DNA from 3 places in the Chryseobacterium amylolyticum genome. Region 3 is predicted to be linked to each of the others. Evidence: riboswitches for the same ligand, from Rfam matches in the RefSeq annotation. Region 3 holds a riboswitch; each other region holds the start of a gene.
What was found. A riboswitch is a leader RNA that binds a small molecule or an ion and turns the genes downstream of it on or off. The one in region 3 is predicted to bind S-adenosylmethionine.
Positions count from the first base shown of each region.

Region 1 (6,658 bases), on a different contig from region 3:
TGTAATATAATCTCTGAAATGTTCATCATAATTGAATTTTGGATTATCTCCATTGAACGCTCTTTTTCCATTTTCATCCTTTAAAAATATAGAACAAAGTCTTTTGCTGATGTTTTGAGCTACTTCATCAAGATTTCTCTTATCTCCGCTACCTGTTGGAAGCTCTACTTTCAGACTGTTTCCATAATAATAATGGAATCGCTGCAGACTTTCCACAATCAGGAAGTTGATAGGGAACCAGATGGGGCCACGCCAGTTACTGTTTCCGCCAAACATACGGCTGTCACTTTCTGCCGGGGTATAATAGACCATATTTTCCGTTCCATGCACAGAAAATACAAACGGATTTTCTTCGTATACCTTAGACATGGCCCGGATTCCGTAGGTACTTAAAAATTCTTTTTCATCAAGCATTCTGGTCAGAACTTTGGTAAGTCTGTTTTTGCGGAGAATACTCATAAGGTGTTTTCTCCCATGTCCTTCTTCATCCCAGTGAGAAACGAGTTTGGTAAGCTCCGGCTTATTTTTTAAGATCCATTCCATTCTGCTTCTGAAATTCGGCATCTTTTCCAGTAGACGGTGGTCTACAATCTCAACAGCAAACATGGGGATTAAGCCAACAATACTTCTTAATCTTAAAGAAACACTGTCTCCGTTTCCAAGCTGCAATACATCATAAAAAAATCCGTCTTCCTCATTCCACAGACCTTTCGTTCCTTCACCCAGATTTTCCATCGCTTCAGCGATGTAAAGATAATGTTCAAAAAACTTGATGGCCATATCCTCATACACCTGGTAATACTGGGCAAGTTCCATCGCAATACGCATCATATTCAATGCATACATGGCCATCCAGCTGGTTCCGTCTGCCTGTTCAAGATGCTGGCCGTCTTTTAAAACCATATTGCGGTCAAAAGCCCCGATATTATCAAGACCAAGGAAACCGCCTCCGAAAATATTTTTCCCGTTTTTATCCTTTCGGTTCACCCACCATGTAAAATTAAGGAGCAGCTTCTGGAAAACTTTCTCTAAGAATAATAAATCCGGTTTTCCGTTGTTCTTTTCATCAATCTTAAAAACACGGAAGCATGACCATGCATGCACAGGCGGATTCACATCACTCATATTCCACTCATAAGCGGGAAGCTGTCCGTTAGGGTGCATGTACCATTCTTTCGTAAGTAATAACAGCTGCCCTTTGGCAAACTCCGCATCAATGATGGAAAAAGGGACGCAGTGAAATGCCAGATCCCATGTGGCATACCACGGATATTCCCATTTATCAGGCATAGAAATAATATCTTTATTATGAAGATGATTCCATTCCGTATTTCTTACATATTCACTAAAGTTTCTTGGCGCTTCAAAGTTCGGATCACCTTTCAGCCATTTCCCGATATTATAATGATAGAACTGTTTGTTCCAGAGAAGTCCGGCAAATGCCTGTCGCTGCACATTTCTTTCATCTTCATTCACGGTATCGCTCTGAATCTCCTGATAAAACTCTTCAGCTTCAGCCTTTCGGGTATTGAAAATTTCATCAAATTTTTCAAAAGGTTCATCGTTTTCTTCAGGACATAACCTGAATTCAAAAACTTTTGATTCACCTGCAGCCACAACTTCATCAATGAGAAAAGATGCTTTGGTTCCTCTTTTTTCAGGATTTACAGTGTCTCGTCCGTGAATTATAAAATCATTGATTCCGTCTTTAAAATAAGAATTATCTGTTTTAGGAGTACCGTAAAGTTTTGGAGTATTTGTTTCGTTTTCACAGAATACACTTTGTGCATTTGTATTTCTGGAATACAGTTTTTTAATTGAAATACTGTCGTGGCCAATGGTAATACTTCCATCCTGAGAAGCACTCAGCTCTGCCTTGTAGGTATTATATCCCCATTTCCAATTGTTTCTGAACCATGCAGTTGGTGCCACCACAATAGGAGCTTCATGCTGGCTTCGGTTGCAGACTGTCACTCTGGTCAGAATATCATTGTGATCAGCTTTACAGTATTCAATAAAAATATCGAAATACTCATCATTATCAAAAATCCCGGTATCGAAAAGCTCATATTCCGGTTCTTTTTTACTGCGCTTTCCATTCTCAATAAGAATATCATCATACGGAAACTCATTGATCGGATATTTATACACCATCTTCATATAGCTGTGAGTAGGTGTATTATCCAGATAATAAAAGATTTCTTTAATGTCTTCTCCATGATTTCCCTGAGGGTTGCTCAATCCGAAGAACCTTTCTTTTACCATTTTATCTTTTTTGTTCCAGAATGAAAAAGCAAAGCATAAAAGCTGCTTTACATCAGAAATTCCGGCTATCCCTTCTTCACCCCAGCGGTAGGCATAGCTTTCTGCATTATTATGATTGGTAAAATTCCAGGCATTCCCGTTCGGGCTATAATCTTCGCGTACATTTCCCCACTGCCGGTTGCTTACATAAGGTCCCCAGTTTTTCCATTTGGTATCTTGTAATCTTTCTTTTTCGGCGGTCATATGTCATCATTTTTCCATACGAAGTTAGTTTTTTTGAGAAGTAATTCCAATTTTTTTCATCTGAATAATTATTAATATGGCGTTGAAATGCTTGTATTTAAGGGCTTTTTTAAATATTAAAATAATTTTTTTTTGAAATTAAAAGAAAAGAACTACCTTTGCACCATTCGTTCATTCAAATATTGAAAATGTTATCAAGAAAGGTTGAGGGATTAGACCCTGTGAAACCTTAGCAACCCTTTGCGCAAGTAAAGAAGGTGCTACGTTCTACCAAAATAATTTTGGACAGATAACTTACTGAAGTTCTTTTCAGCCATTTCCTGTGGCATTTTCAATTGTATTTAAATATAATAGAATTGAAAACAGAACTAAACTATATTAATCTTACGTATCAAACAAATTCCCAAAAGGAATACCATATCCCGTTAAGCTATCAGCTTTTTGGGAAAGATCTGTTTACAGCCCCTGTCATCTTAATCAACCATGCCCTTACCGGAAATTCAAATGTATCCGGAGAGAAAGGCTGGTGGAAGCAGCTGGTAGGAGAAAATCAGATTGTTGATACCGATCAATATACAGTTCTGTGTTTCAATATACCCGGAAACGGTTATGACAATTTTTTAATTAAAAACTATGAAGACTTTACTCCTTCAGATATCGCTGCGATATTTCTGAAAGGGCTTGAAGCTTTACAGATCAAAAAACTATATGCCATTATCGGGGGCTCTCTGGGGGGAGGAATCGCCTGGGAAATGCTTGCCCAGCAGCCGGATCTTGCAGAGATATTTATTCCCATTGCCTGCGATTACAGAACGCACGACTGGCTTCATGCGCAATGTCTGGTTCAGAAATTCCTATTAAATGATAAAGAAGAACCATTACAGAAAGCAAGAATTCATGCCATGTTGTGTTACAGAACACCGCAGTCACTCAATGAAAGATTTCAAAACCAATATAACCAGGAAAAACAACGCCTGGAATCAGAAGACTGGTTGGTTTATCATGGTAATGCTCTAAACGAAAGGTTTAGTTTACAAGCTTACAAACTGATGAACCATCTCCTGATGAATATAAATGCTGATGAACCATCTCTGGAAACCATACAGACACGAATGCACATGATCTCCGTAGATTCAGACTTATTTTTTCCGGCTTCTGAGATCCGGATGTGTTTTGAAAACTTGAAAGAGAAAAATAAGAATGTTTCTTATCACGAGATCCAATCTATACACGGGCATGATGCCTTCCTAATGGAATATCAACAATTAAATAATATCATAAAAAACATTTTACAGGAGAAATGAAAAATGCTAACGAAATAAAATTTTTGAAGAACAGATCAATCGTCAAGTTTGAAGGAGAAGATTTTCTGGGAGAAATCGGGATTGACGGACGAATTTTTAAAGCGCTTACCTTAGCGCGTATCAGTGTAGGAGTAATCTCTCAACAAGCGGTAGAAAACGGAATTTCTATCCTGGTTCATGAAAATGATGCAGAGAAAGCAGTCGCTTGTCTTATCGATGAATTCGAAGCGGAAAGAAAATCAGGAAAAGTTTCCCAGATCTATAGTATTAATAATGTTTCCGTGATCGGTTTTGTAGCGGAAGATTTCAATAAGGTCTTTGCTGAGCTGGCAAGAAACAATGTTTTCCCGTTGCTTTTAAACCAGGTGGCAGGAGAAAACAGAGTTAATATCGTAGTGACTTCTTCCCAGGATGAAAAAACAAGAAATATCATAGAATCTGAAATTTTCAAAAAGCCAAAGACGGTTCACCTGGCAATCATTGGTCACGGAAACGTAGGAAAGACCCTGATAGAGCAGGTACTTGAATCTGCAGAAGAAATTAAAAAGCGTAAAAAAATAGACCTTAAAGTAGTTGCAGTAGCCAATTCAAAGAAAATTGCCTTCAACAAAAAAGGATTTGATGCCAATTGGGGTGATGAGGTTTTAACCGCTGAACATCCATCGAATGTAGAAGAGTTAATCAATTTCTCCAACGAAAACCAACTCGAGAACCTGATCGTTGTGGATAACACGGCAAGCAAAGACTTTGTCAAGAATTATCATGCCCTGGCAGAAAACGGTTTCGATCTGGTTTCTTCCAACAAAATTTTCAATACCCTTCCGATAGAAGAATACAGAAAACTAAGATATACGTTGAACAAAAATAACAGACGTTATCTGTATGAAACTAATGTTGGTGCAGGATTACCGTTAATTGATACCATCAAATTATTACACCTTTCAGGAGAAAACATCACCAGAATCAAAGGAGTATTCTCCGGAACATTAAGCTATGTTTTCAACAATTTTTCTTTGAGAGACGATAAATTTTCAACCATTATTAACGAAGCTTTGGAAAAAGGATATACAGAACCGGATCCAAGAGAAGATCTGTCAGGAAATGATGTTGCAAGAAAATTACTGATCCTCGCCAGAGAATTAGACCTGATCAATGAATTTGAAGATATCAGAATTCAAAATCTTGTTCCGGAAAGCTTACTTGAGGTTTCAAAATCAGAATTCCTTTCCAGACTTGAAGAGCTGGACGAAGAATACCAGAAAATAAAAGAGAACCAGGAACCTGGACATGTCTTGAGATATGTAGGCGATTTGCACGGTGATTTGCAGAAAGATAAAGGTGAGCTGGATGTAAAACTGGTTTCTGTTCCTGCAACTTCTGCATTAGGGCAGCTGAAAGGTTCCGATTCAATCTTTGAAATTTATACAGAAAGTTACGGAGAAAATCCGATCGTTATTATGGGAGCCGGAGCCGGAGCACAGGTAACAGCAAGAGGAGTATTCGGGGATATCTTAAGAGTAAGTGAAACTAAATAATATTTAATGTAACAATCTATCAATCTAACAGTGTAACAATTACTGCAATTGCCATTCTGAACATAGCGAAGAACCTTATTGGTAAACTGTTACATTGATACACTGCTAAATTAATTAAAACTATATGGAAAATTTTGAAACATCAGCAATAAGAACCCAGACTGAAAGAACCCAGTTTGATGAACATTCTACGCCATTATATCTGACCTCCAGCTTTATATTTCAGGATGCGGAAGATATGAGGGCAAGCTTTGCAGAAGAAAAACCTAAAAACTTATACAGCCGTTTTTCCAATCCGAATGTAACAGAGTTTACAGATAAGATTGCTAAAATGGAAGGGGCAGAAGCAGGATATGCCTTTGCAACAGGAATGGCAGCCATCTATTCTACATTTGCAGCCTTGTTGAATGCGGGGGATCATATTGTAAGCTGCCAGTCGGTTTTCGGGTCTACACACACTTTGTTTACCAAATATTTCCCTAAATGGAATATTGAGACTTCTTATTTCAAGGCAGAAGATGCAAAGAATGTTGAACAGTATATCCAACCCAATACAAAGATCTTATACCTTGAAACTCCTACCAATCCTGCTATTGAAATTCTGGATCTTGAGTTCTTTGGAAAGATTGCCAAAAAACATAATCTTATCTTTATTGTAGATAACTGTTTTGCAACACCTTATCTTCAGCAGCCTATCAAATATGGTGCAGATATTGTTGTACATTCAGCAACGAAACTGATTGACGGACAGGGAAGAGTATTAGGAGGAATAGCAGTAGGAAAAGAAGACCTGATCAGGGAAATTTATCTTTTCGCAAGAAATACAGGGCCTGCATTGTCTCCTTTTAATGCCTGGGTATTATCAAAAAGCCTGGAAACATTGGCAATCCGTGTAGAAAAGCATTGCGAGAATGCCTTGAAGGTAGCAGCGTTTTTAGAAAACCATCCGAATGTAGAACTGGTAAAATACCCATTCCTGAAATCCCATCCGAGTTATGAAGTAGCCAAAAAACAGATGAAACTCGGTGGAAATATCGTGGCATTTGAAATAAAAGGCGGAATAGAAGGCGGAAGAAACTTTTTGGATAAGATACAGATGTGTTCGCTGTCTGCCAACTTAGGTGATACAAGAACAATCGTTACACACCCGGCATCCACAACACACTCCAAGCTATCGGATGAAGAAAGGAATGAAGTAGGGATTACCGCAGGATTGGTACGTTGCTCTGTAGGATTGGAAAATGTAGAGGATATCATTGCGGATCTGAAACAGGCTTTAGATTAATTCAAACAATTATCGGCCTTACTCAA
Region 1 covers NZ_JBPCHX010000003.1:694,199-700,856, forward strand. Annotated here, with positions in the region: gene ACR1PO_RS11905 (MGH1-like glycoside hydrolase domain-containing protein) at 1-2,508, opposite strand, end outside; SAM riboswitch class I at 2,697-2,804, shown strand; gene ACR1PO_RS11910 (alpha/beta fold hydrolase) at 2,865-3,812, shown strand; gene ACR1PO_RS11915 (ACT domain-containing protein) at 3,809-5,347, shown strand; gene ACR1PO_RS11920 (O-succinylhomoserine sulfhydrylase) at 5,472-6,632, shown strand.
Region 1: it holds a riboswitch for S-adenosylmethionine, as region 3 does, so the genes downstream of both, ACR1PO_RS11910 (alpha/beta fold hydrolase) here and ACR1PO_RS20330 (TonB-dependent receptor plug domain-containing protein) in region 3, are expected to answer to the same signal.

Region 2 (6,658 bases), on a different contig from region 3:
GATACCTTATCGGTGACGACGAACACGGATGGGATAACAACGGAGTATTCAACTATGAAGGCGGATGCTACGCTAAAGTTATCGACTTATCTGCAGAAAAAGAACCGGATATCTTCGCTGCCATCAAGAGAGATGCACTTCTTGAAAATGTTGTGGTGAACAATGGAGTAGCAGATTATACAGACGGATCAATCACTGAGAACACAAGAGTTTCTTATCCAATCTATCATATCAACAAAATTGTATTACCTTCTAAAGCAGGTCACGCTAAGAAGATTGTTTACCTTTCAGCAGATGCATTCGGAGTACTTCCTCCGGTTTCTATCCTGAATGAAGATCAGGCTCAGTACCACTTCCTTTGCGGATATACGTCTAAATTAGCCGGAACAGAAAGAGGAATTACAGAACCAGAACCATCTTTCTCTCCTGCATTTGGTGAAGCATTTCTTACATTACACCCGACGATGTATTCTAAAACACTGATCGGTAAAATGAAGGAACATGGTGCTAAAGCCTATTTGGTAAATACAGGTTGGAATGGTACCGGAAAGAGAATTTCTCTGAAAGATACAAGAGCAATTATTGATGCAATCATTGACGGTTCTATTGACAATGCTCCTAAAACTCAGGTTCCGATCATGAACCTTGAAATTCCTACTGAATTGCCAAATGTTTCTACAGGTATCCTGGATCCTAGAGATACTTATGAAAATGCTTCAGAATGGGAAGAAAAAGCAAAAGATCTTGCTTCAAGATATATTAAAAACTTTGAACAGTACTGTGGTACAGAAGAAGGGAAGAAGTTAGTTGCTTCAGGACCTCAATTGCAGGAACAGACTATTTAAAAGTTATCAATAAGCATCAAAAAGCCTCATCACTGATGAGGCTTTTTGATTAAATTTTTTTACAGCTCTTAATCAATTCATTTTGTTCATCCAGTTTATGGATTGTTGATTTAATTAATTCTTCGCTTAGATTTTTTATGATCATAAAATGTCTTGAAGAAAAGTAAGATTCTTCATCCAATATTTTCTCTAAATACTTTGGAGTAGTGAAAGTCAGCCAATATTTTTCTTTATTGGAAAGTTCAATGGTGACTTCTATAGCATCAGATTCAGTATCCTCTATTTCATCATCAATATGAATAGAAGTTATTTCTGGTTCATTGTTTAAACTAAAATAAAAATCAGAATACCATCTCAGTTTTCCTTCATCATTCCAGATTCTTATATTTTCATCATTTGTTTCTTCAACGATATAAGATTTTCTTTTCGTTAATTGCCCGGAATATATCCCAATATTTTTACAGTAAATCTTATCCTTTATATTCATAAATTATTCTCCTGTATGCATAATTATCTGTAAGGATCCGTGCGGTCTGAAGGGGAATATAAGCTAAAAATTACTTCAAGCTCAATAAAGCCAATCTGTATCCATCCATTCCAAAACCTGATAAAACCGCATCCGTATTGGCTGCTGTTACAGATTTCTGTCTGAACTCTTCTCTTTTGTAGATATTACTGATGTGAACTTCGATTTTAGGCTTTCGGATATTTTTTAAACAATCCGCAATGGCATAAGAATAATGAGTATAAGCTCCCGGATTAATTACTACTGCATCAAAATCACCTTCCTGAAGCCTGTTGATAAGTTCCCCTTCAATATTCGACTGATAATATTTTAATTCGTGAGAATGAAACTCGGATTTTAAAATTTCCAAATAACTCTCCATAGAAACGCTTCCATAGATTTCCGGTTCCCTGGTACCTAAAAGGTTAAGGTTTGGTCCGTTTATAATTAAAACTTTCATACTATAAAATTAAAAAGTTTTTCCAATAAAATCACATAGAAATTAAACTGTGCTGGATTTTTATGTCATTGAGTTATTAGTAATGATATTTGTCATGTTTAAAAATAATGTAACGCTTGTAACTCCTTATTGTATTGAGTTTTATTAAAATTTTATGTTAATTATTGAAAATTTATCATGAAAAAACAATAAGTCTACTTGTTTTGTAGACTAAAAGTTTTTAGCTTTGCAACCATATTTCGATCGGCTTATAAAGAAAGATGGAGGGAACTGACCCTGTGAAATCTTAACAACCTACCCGTGGGGGCAAGGTGTTACATTCAGCCTTTTAAGGAAAAATAAGCATTTGGTTTATCGTATTTATCGATGCCCTTTGCTGACTTTTCTGCAAAGGGTAAATTTTTAATATATGATAAATAAAATTGATTATGATTAGCAAAAATTTATTCAATTCTAAAATATGGATGCCTCCGGTAGCTGCATTTTTTTTAGGAGTAGCTAATGTAAATGCGCAGAATTCAAACCCCAAAAAAGACAGCCTTCATGAAAAGGAGATTGATGAAGTGGTAGTGGTAGCGTATGGAAAAGCAAAAAGAAACAGCTATACCGGTTCTGTGGCGACAATTTCCAGTGATAAGATCAATAACAGACCTGTTACCAACATTACCAAAGCATTGGAAGGGCAGGTAGCGGGGATTCAGACGACAAGTGCATCTGGCCAGCCGGGTGCTGTTTCAACCATCCGAATCAGAGGAATTGGTTCAATAAGTGCTTCCAGCGATCCATTATATGTAGTGGATGGAATTCCTTTTGACGGTAACCTGAATTCTATCAGTCCGAGCGATATCGAATCTATCAGTGTTCTGAAAGATGCAACAGCAAGTGCTCTGTATGGTTCAAGAGGAGCAAACGGGATTATCATTATTACCACAAAATCAGGAAAAAAAGGAGAAGCCAAAGTTAATTTTAATATCAGCCAGGGTTTCTCCGGAAGAGCAGTAAAAGATTACGAGCAGGTCAATACCGATCAGTATTTTCAATTATATTGGGAGGCGTTGAGAAACGGATATCAGTCCGGGAAAGTTTCTTCCCAGCAGGCAGCTCAGATGGCTACAGATAATCTCGTTTCAACCCTTGGGATCAATCCATACGGGACAGCTTATCCGAAACCTGTAGGAACCGATGGAAAATTATTATCGGGTGCATCACCACTCTGGAATGATGACTGGAGAGATATTTTACAGAGAGTAGCATCAAGAAACCAGGTGGATCTTGATATCAGCGGAGGAAGTGAGAAAAGCAATTACTTCTTTTCCCTTGGTTATCTGGATGACAAAGGGATGGCTATTGAATCTGGCTTTAAAAGATATAATACCAGGCTGAAAATTAATTCTGAAGTTAAGAAATGGTTGAATGTTGGAGTAAACTTAAGCTATACCAACAGTATTCAGCAGGCACCTACTTCTTCGGATTCCAAGGCCAGTAATATCATCAATGCAGCAAGATTCATTCCTTCATTCTATCCTTATTATGAAAGGAATGCGGATGGAACCTACGTTTTGGGTGCTGATGGAAATCCGGTTTATGATTTTGGAAAATACAGGCCTACGAATGCTTTACAGAATCAAAATGCGGCTGCAACCCTTCCGTTAGATAAAAACGAAAATAAAGAAGATAACTTTTCAGGAAAAGGATTCATGGAATTCACTTTTTTACCGGAGCTGAAATTCAAAACGAGTTTTTCTGTTGATCTTGTGAATTATAACGGACATTATTATTCAAATCCATTGCTTGGCCAGGGAGCAGAAATTGGAGGTTCGGTAACGAAAACGAATACCAGAACGCTTTCGTATACAACCAGCAATATTCTGACCTATGATAAAAAGTTTGGAAAGCATCACATTAACGCGTTAGCAGGACAGGAATTTTATAAGTACGATTATCAGACAATTTCCGGAACAAGAAGCCAGTTTTCATTGCCTTATTACTATGAGCCGGACGCTGCATCACTGCTGGGAAGTTTCAGTGGAAACAGCAATAAATTAAGCTTATTGAGTTTCCTTGGAAAAGTAGAGTATGATTATAATAATACTTACTTCATTTCAGCATCAGGAAGAGCAGACAGTTCTTCAAGATTTGCAAAAGATAACAGATGGGGAAGATTCTGGTCTGTTGGTGGTTCATGGAAAATATCCAATGAAGAATTCATCAAAAGCTTAAATGTTTTCAATCAGTTGACATTACGTGCCAGCTATGGAGGGCAGGGGAATGATAAATTACTTCGTCCAAATGGTCAGCCCCTTTATTACGCTTATCAGGAATTGTACAGGTTTATCAGTCTTGGCGGAGAACCGGGGACCACCCTTGAAAAAACATATACCAATAATGTGAAGTGGGAAACCAACCTTAATTTAAATGTAGGATTGGAATTCGCGATTCTGAATAACAGAGTTAAGGGAAATATCGAATACTTTAAAAGAAAAAGCCAGGACCTTCTCTTTAATATGCCGGTGGCTCCATCGTTGGGAATCAGTGACTATCCTGCCAATATCGGAACGATTCAGAATACAGGGTTTGAATTTTCATTATTCACAACCCCGATTAAAAATGATGATTTCCAATGGAATGTGGATGTGAATCTGAGTACTTTAAATAATAAAGTGACCAAACTACCCGGAGGTTCCTTAGTGGTGGGGACGAAGTTGCTGACAGTAGGAGGCTCAGTATATGATTTCTTTATTCCGGAATGGGCAGGAGTAGATCCCAGCAATGGAAAACCTTTGTGGAAAACGGTGACTACCGATGCCAGCGGAAACTCAGTAGAAGGAACTACTTCAGAATATTCTAAAGCAACAAAACTGCTGCAAGGTTCTGCATTACCTAAGCTGACAGGAGGAATCAGTACCAGTATTACTTACAAGAATTTTGATTTTTCAGGATTACTGACATTCAAAATCGGAGGTAAAATTTTAGATACCGATTATACTTCCATCATGCATAACGGAAGTGCCGGAGGACGCGCATGGAGTTCTGAAATCCTGAACAGATGGACGCCTGATAATCCTTACACAGATGTTCCTGCATTAAGTACAACAACGAATAACTGGACATCCACGTCTTCAAGATTTTTATATTCAGGTACGTATGCAAGGCTGAAAAATGTGAGCTTGGGATACACACTTCCTGAAGATTATTTTGAGAAAATAGGACTCAAAAAGTTCAGAATTTATATTCAGGCGGAAAACCTTCTGACCTTCTATAAACATAAGGGAATGGATCCTGAACAGGCTTTGGACGGAACAACGTATTACAGATATCCTGCCATGAGAACGGTCACTTTTGGTCTTCAGGCAACGCTTTAACCTTTAAAATTGAAATAATGAAAAAATTAAAATATATATCATTTGCAATCATTGGATTTTTGTCACTGGCAAGCTGTGAAAGCGATCTGGACACTGCTCCGACTGATCAGGCTAACAGCGTAGAAGTTTTCAAAACCGCTGAAAGTGCTGAAACAGTAGTGAACGGTACCTGGGCAAAGTTTAATAATGACGGGACAACCTATGCCAATATCGGGTATTCCACTGTTTTAAGGGCCAGCGATGCGATGGGAAGTGATGTTGCCGTATTAACGAATAAGTACGGTTTCGCTTCCACCTATGCTTTTACCGAAATGGTGAACAGTACGGCAAGCCGTCCGTTATTTATCTGGTCTCTGTTGTATTCCACCATCAATAATATGAATAATGTCATTACAAGAATTGACGGTACGGAAGGAAGCCAGGAGAAAAAAGACCAGGTGAAGGGACAGGCAAAAGCATTACGTGCTTTCTGCTATCTGAATCTGGCGAGCTTTTATCAGTTCAGCTATCTTAAAGATAAATCAGCATTGACGGCTCCTATTTATACGGAACCCTCCACAACAAGTACGGTAGGGAAGAAAAGAGCAAGTCTTGAAGAAATCTATACTTTGATTAAAAGTGATCTTACCGATGCAGATAACCTGTTGAAAAATTATACAAGAAATAATAAAGATAAAATCAACCGTTCTGTCGTAAACGGGCTTTTAGCAAGAACTTACCTGAACACGGGTGAATGGAGCAAAGCTTCAGCATCAGCGAAAATTGCAAGGGAAGGTTTCCCTCTGATGGCTCCTGAAAAGTACAAAGAAGGCTTCAATGATATCAACAATGCCGAGTGGATCTGGGGGCATGCACAGACCCAGGAACAGTCTGATGAAAGTTATGCCTTCCATTATCTGGATGTATCTTCTTCAGGGAGTTATTATTACAGCTTTATGGCGGATCCTTATTTTAAAGACCTTTTTGATACCAATGATATCAGATCCCAGTTGTTTTCATGGGACGGGCAGAAAGGAAGGGAAGGATTACTGAGATATGCCAAGTTTAAATTTAAACCAACCCTAATTGCAGATATTGTGTACATGAGAGCTGCAGAAATGTATCTGATCGAAGCGGAAGCGGAAGCCAGAAACGGAAATATTCCTCAGGCTGTCACAGTTTTGAACCAGTTGAAATCTGCCAGAAATGCCAATATTTATAATGGCTTGTTATCGCAAAGTGATGTTATCGCAGCAGTTCTGATTGAAAGAAGAAAAGAATTATTCGGAGAAGGGTTCTCCCTTTCAGATATTATCAGAACGCAGGGAACAGTAGTAAGAAAACCGTTTGTAGATGCTGATGGCAAACCGATAAAAGTTCAGGTAACTACACCAGACGGTACCGTGAAAACTGTAGACGGTAAAGGACATTCTGTTCTTGATTTTCCGGATAAATCTGCTTTTGTACCGAACAGCAATTATTACTTATTCAGTATTCCTCAGAGAGA
Region 2 covers NZ_JBPCHX010000003.1:537,703-544,360, forward strand. Annotated here, with positions in the region: gene pckA (phosphoenolpyruvate carboxykinase (ATP)) at 1-845, shown strand, start outside; gene ACR1PO_RS11140 (hypothetical protein) at 895-1,332, opposite strand; gene ACR1PO_RS11145 (type II 3-dehydroquinate dehydratase) at 1,403-1,810, opposite strand; SAM riboswitch class I at 2,056-2,155, shown strand; gene ACR1PO_RS11150 (SusC/RagA family TonB-linked outer membrane protein) at 2,239-5,172, shown strand; gene ACR1PO_RS11155 (RagB/SusD family nutrient uptake outer membrane protein) at 5,190-6,658, shown strand, end outside.
Region 2: it holds a riboswitch for S-adenosylmethionine, as region 3 does, so the genes downstream of both, ACR1PO_RS11150 (SusC/RagA family TonB-linked outer membrane protein) here and ACR1PO_RS20330 (TonB-dependent receptor plug domain-containing protein) in region 3, are expected to answer to the same signal.

Region 3 (6,658 bases):
GGGAGGCTATGCCGTAGATAAAGAATCTCTGGAACAGTTTGAAACCAGTGATGAACGGAGTATGGAAGAGATCAAAACCATGATCAGAAAAGCAGGCTACGATCCTGTGATGAAAGACTGGGATTCTGTGTACAGTGGATATTAAAACTTTTAAACCAGTAAGGACTTTGAAGAAGTGAAGTTTAATTAAGAAAAACCGGAGATTTTTAAGATAGCATCCTTTAAATCAAAGCTCAGCTTAACTCTTCTTAAAATTTAAAGAATCTTAATGGTTCAACTATTATAAAGTATGAAAAAAGAAGATCGTTTTTCACGGTACAGCCGGCAGATATTTATTGAAGAAATAGGACTGGAAGGACAAAAGAAAATAATGGCTGCCAAAGTCCTTGTTATTGGAGGAGGAGGTCTGGGAAGTCCGGTTATACAATATCTGACTGCCGCAGGAATAGGAAATTTAGGAGTTGCAGATTTTGATGAGGTTGAACTTCATAATCTGAACCGGCAGGTTATCCATACCGAAAACAGAGTAGGATTATCCAAAGTGAGGAGTGCAGAAGTCTATGTAAAAGAACTCAATCATCAGGTTACATTCAAAGGAATTGAAGAGAAAATCAATGATGGGAATGCTGAGGATATTATTTCGCAGTACGATGTTATTATTGACGGCTCAGACAATTTTTCAACAAGATATCTGGTAAATGATACCTGCGTAAAATTGAAAAAAACTTTGGTCTACGGAAGTATTCTGGGATTTTCCGGACAGGTAGCTGTATTTAATCATAACGGAAGTAAAGATCTCAGAGATATTTTCCCGGAACCGCCTTTCGATGATGATGTACCGGATTGTGACAGCCTTGGCGTTTTGGGCGCTCTTCCTGGGATAATAGGCAGCATGATGGCTCTTCAGACCTTGAAAATTATCACAGATCTTCCGGTATGTGTTAATCAGCTGACATTGGTAGATACGCTGAACTGGAGATTTCAGACGGTAGATTTTTGATTCAAAGAAACACTAATATCACTGATGTTTTCACAAATAACACTTTTTTACGGGCAATAGAAACAGAGTAAAGCAATTATACAAAGTTATATATCGATAGGAACGGGCTTTAGCCCGTTTACTTTTTAATATTCTTCCACTGGCTTTAGCCAAAACCCTATAAAAAAACAGGCGGTAAAAATGATTACCACCTGTTTTATTTCTATTGTAAAAGAATTATTGTGCCTGCTGCATTACACCTCCGGTATCTTCTTTTTTGGTTTGATTTAAGATATTCGGATCCTCTTTCGCCAGTTTATTTCTCGTCGGAATTTTATAATTGATGGAAAGTCCGAAGTTTCTCGTATCATATTTGCTGCTGATCATCACCGGATTTCCTGACGGCGGATTAGAACGCACCTGCATTACCTGTCCGTTGAAAATATCATTCGCAAAAACAGAAAGTGTCAGACGGTTATTCATAAACTTCTTCGTCAGCGTAAGATCAAACGAGTTGTTGAATGGTTTCTCTGCCGTGAAGTAGAAATATCCCGCCTTTGGGGTCAGATAGCTGTAGTTGGCTGTCAGTTTAATATCTTTCGGCAAAATAATCTGTGTCATGATATTGAAGATCCAGAACCCTTTATTGTTCAGATTGTCAATTTCATGTTTCTGATAACCGGCATACAGGTACATGAAGTTAATTTTATCCGGATTAAAATTAAATTTCATAATCTCACTCATCGGCTTACTGAAAATCATAAAAGGAACCGGTAACCCTACATTAAAGTTATGAATTCTCATATTTGAAATATTCACCTGCTCATTGAAGAGTTTTCTTCCGTCTTTTCGGATGATCTGTGCCACCTGATTGCTTGCCGAGCTTACGCTATACCCAATAAATGCATAATCAAAAGCAGATACTTTTATTTCATAATTATCAAAAATAGTAGGCTGAAGGTTCGGGTTACCGTTTACCTCCGTACTTGGTCCGGAGAACGTTACGTTATTCGGATTCAGGGCAGAAATGCTTGGCAGACTGATTTTCCTGTTGTAATTCGCAGCAATATACACCTGGTTCATCATGTTATACTGTACGCTCGCGTTCGGGAAAAACTTAAATTTATTGAAAGGAATCAGATCGGCTTCAACCAGTTTTTTATTCTTATCAATATATCTTGTTATCCCGGAAATATCATAGTTTTCAGCACGGGAACCCAATGTGAAATCAAACTTTTTCAGCTTAGCCTGGAATTCCAGATAGGTAGAAGCTGTCTGTCTCTGGTATTCAAGGTTGGTTAAGCCAAAGCTTTCCGTGTCATAATCCTGCTTTTCATACAATCCTCCAAAGCTTACCTTTCCACCATCAAGAAGCTTGATAGGCTGGGCGTAATCTACCTTAAAGTTGGCAATATTCATCACAGATTTATTATTCAGAATATCTTTTAATCCATTGGTAGGGCTATCAAGAGGCTCCGTGGGATAAGCTACAAATGTCCCATCCTGGAAGTAATTATCCTGGGAAAACTTGCTGTCTGATCTTGTATAGCCAAACTGGAAGTCCAGTTTTTGAGATTTGTCAGCAAAACGCTTCTGATAGGTTACAACGGCCTCCTGTCTCAGGTTATTGGTATGGGCAACATCTGAAGAAGTATAAAAAGCCTCTTTTAAATCCTCCGGATTTCTCCTGAAAGGCAAATCTCCGTGGCCGTTGCTTAAAGTGTAGTTGTCGTTATTGTTGTGATAAATATCGTAGTTTAATAATAATCTGTCCTGCCCCAGATCAAAAGTTAACCCGGATTTTGCAAAATATCCGCGCCCGTATCTGTCGGTATGGCTGTTTAAAAGCTCATCCTGCTGGCCGTTCAGCATACTTTCACGGTAATTCTGCCCAACATTAAGCTGCCATCCGAAATATTTATTTCTTGCATTTAAATTAACGGAATTCGTAGTTCTGCTTCTGTATTGGTCATAATTCGTGAAAGAATAATTCCCTGAATAAGTAGCCGTTAAATATTTATTTGCATTTTTATTGGTGATGATATTCATGATCGCACCTCCGGAAGTAGCTGGAAATTCGGCACCTGGCTGGGTGATCACTTCAATTCTTTCTACAGAGTTGGCGGGCATACCTTCCAGAAAAGAATTCAATTCATTTGAGGTAATGTTCAGAGGTCTTCCGTTAAGGTACACTTCCAGCATTTTCCCCTGATACATCATTCCTGCGATATCGGTAGATACAAGCCCCGGAAGTTTTTTTATTCCTTCCAGAACGTTTCCGTTATTCAGCTGAGGCTGCTCAGAAAAATCGAAAATAGTTCGGTCTGCTTTTTGTTCAACGGCCTTTTTAGTTTTGGTAATGACTACGCCTTCAATTTGCTTTTCCTGAGGTTTATTATTTTTTTCCTGCGAAAAAACAAAAACAGAGCCTAGCAAGGATAAAGCGAAAATTGTTTTTTTCATAATGGTTTTACTGTTATCCGGTTAGACGCAGAAAAAGATCATTTGTTACGGTAAATGTTTGAAAACCGAAAATTTAGACTAAATATTTTTTTATTTCCGAAATAATTATATCTTTGCCAGGTAATTATCAAGAATCTCTAGATGGGATAGCAACCTGCAAAAACAAGCAAGGTGCTGCAATCGATAAGCCGGATCTTCCGGAAAAAATGTTTATCATTCTATCATTACTCCCATCTTGAATTTTTGTTTTAAAGTTAAAATCAAATGTTTAAAGACAAGGGAAATCACCCAACATCAGTAATTTTTTATTCTTCAGATCATGAAGTGAACCTTCATTATTCTGATATGTTCTCATGCCATTTCTACATGCGCATGTGTTGTTGTTTCTAGCCTTTTCTTTTTCTAAAAAATAATACAAACATTTCGGATTCTGTGGTAACCTTACAATTTAGGGTTACAGGATTTGTATTGCTTAAAAAAACAATTTTATCAACAAAAAGTACACAACAAACATGCATAATTTCAAAAAAAGATTCTTTGTTCCTTCTGTCGCACTTATCTCCACATTTTACTATGCACAGACGGATACCTTACAATCTAAGAAAATAGATGATGTGGTCATCCTTGGAACACGGGGTTCCGGAAGATCATTGACGGAGACCCCCGTTCCGGTAGATATCATTAATATCTCAAAAATTTTAAAACAAAGCCCGTCTAACAGTATCAGTCAGGCCTTAAATTATATTGTACCCTCATTCTCATCCACCTCTCACACCGTTAATGACGGAACCGATTTTGTAGATCCTGCGCTCCTGAGAGGACTTGGTCCGGATCAGGTTTTGGTTCTGGTAAACGGAAAAAGAAGATACCAGTCTTCACTGATAAATGTTACCCTTACGCCGGGAAGAGGTTCTGTGGGAACCGACCTTAATGCTATTCCTGCCTATGCATTGGAAAAAATAGAGGTTTTAAGGGACGGAGCTGCTGCCCAGTATGGTTCTGATGCAATTGCAGGAGTAATAAACCTTGGGCTGAAAAAAAGATTGGGACTTTCAGGGCAGGTATTTTTAGGAGGATATGCTTCTCCCGTTACCAATAATTTCTCCGGCGGAGCAGATGGGCAGACTATTTCCGTAGATCTTAATTACGGAGCTAAAATAGGGAAAACCGGATTTTTTAATGTGACAGGTTCTGCCCAATACCGTGATCCTTATTCCAGAGCCGGAGTGCGGGAAGGTGATATCTTCAATGCCTATAACGCAATTAATTACAGAGCATTACAGGATGGCGTTAATATTGATGGGTTATATAAAAATATTACCAATACTCCCAATACTCAGCAGATTATCAATACCATTAAGCAATATGCGACTAAGGTAGATTATTTTGGGAATGATTTTCAAACTCAGATCTCAGGGGCAAACAGTATTTCTGATCTTCAGAATATACTGGGCAAAGATTTTACCTCTCAGGAACTTAATTACAGAGGGCTGGAGAGAAAGGATTTCAGCCTGAGAGCCGGGCAATCTAAACTGCAGTCAGGGCAGCTTTTTTTCAACTCTGAAATTCCTGTTAATGAAGAATGGAAAGTTTATTCTTTTGGAGGTTACAGCTATCGTCTTGGGAATGCCGGAGGATTTTACAGGCTTCCGAACAATGAAAGAAACATCAATGCTGTTACACCCAACGGGTATCTTCCGCAGATTGAAGCCACTGTGAACGATTATTCCCTTGCTGCCGGAATCAAAGGAAAATGGGATGGCTGGAATATCGATTTCAGTAATACATTTGGGAAAAACGTTTTTGGCTTTGGCGTTGTCAATACTTTTAATGCTTCGCTTACAGACGGTTCTCCAAGGACTTTTGATGCCGGAGGTTCTGAATTTTCACAAAATACAGTCAACCTGGATTTCTCTAAAAAATATGATGTCCTGAAAGGATTGAACATTGCCTTTGGAGGTGAATACCGACACGAGAATTATAAAGTAAATGCCGGAAAAGAAAACTCTTATGCTTCTTATGATATCTATGGCCGGGTAGTGACAGCGAAAACCCCTGAAAATGAAAAAGTAACCGATTTTTTTGGACATGTAAGACCTGCCGGAGCTCAGGTTTTTCCGGGATTCAGTCCTGAAAATGCAGTTTCCGGGAACAGAAACAGTATTGCGGCTTATTTTGATACAGAACTGGAAATTACAGACCGATGGCTGTTGGAAGGAGCTGTACGGTATGAGAATTATTCAGACTTCGGATCTACATTCAATTATAAGGTGGCAACCAATGTAAAGCTGGCTTCCAATCTCAACTGGAGAGGTGCTGTTTCTACGGGGTTCAGAGCGCCTTCACTGGCACAAATTTATTACAGCTCTACTTCTACGTTGATTCAGCAGGGAAAAACAACCCAGGTGGGTACTTTCAGAAATAATTCTGAGGCTGCACAGGCATTAGGGATTCCAAAATTAAAACAGGAAACCTCACAATCCTACAGCACAGGAATTACATGGAAGGTTCCGGCCTTAAACCTGACTTTCACAGCAGATGCTTATTTAATCAGGATTAAAGACAGGGTAGTACTGACCGATCTTTTCTACCGCCCTGATGGTAGTTTCTCTCCAGGTTCAGATCAGGCCGTTCTACAGGATGCTTTTGATCTGGCAAGGGCAAGCGCTGCCAATTTCTTTGCCAATGCAGTGGATTCTCAGACGAAAGGTCTGGATATTACCATTTCCCAGAACTCAAAAATCTCATCAGCGGTTAGTTTGGAGAATAACCTGGGAATCAACTTTAATCAAACCAAAAGAATCGGGGACATCCATGCGTCTCCTAAACTGGTAAGCCAGATTAATAATTATTTCTCGGAACCCAACAGAATCTATTTTGAAGAAGCTGTACCCCGTGTAAAAGCCACATTGGGTAACACAGTAAGAGTTTCCGGCTTTACTTTCGTACTGCGTAATTCTTTCTTTGGTAAAGTGACCGATGCAGATGTGGTAGATGCCAACTTTGACGGAATAACGGGAAGTACCGAGCATTTCGTCCTTAACAGCCGTTTGGTAACAGATTTATCTGTAGGTTATAGCTTTAATAAAAATATTTCAGCAACAGTAGGAAGCAATAATATCTTAAATATATTACCTTCTAAAAGCCCTGCCATAAGTTCATTAACAGCAGATAACCAGTTTGTGTATTCCAGACAGGTTTCCCAGTATGGTATAG
Region 3 covers NZ_JBPCHX010000008.1:98,481-105,138, reverse strand. Annotated here, with positions in the region: gene thiH (2-iminoacetate synthase ThiH) at 1-145, shown strand, start outside; gene ACR1PO_RS20340 (HesA/MoeB/ThiF family protein) at 290-1,000, shown strand; gene ACR1PO_RS20335 (outer membrane beta-barrel protein) at 1,217-3,442, opposite strand; SAM-I-IV-variant riboswitch at 3,562-3,659, shown strand; gene ACR1PO_RS20330 (TonB-dependent receptor plug domain-containing protein) at 3,955-6,658, shown strand, end outside.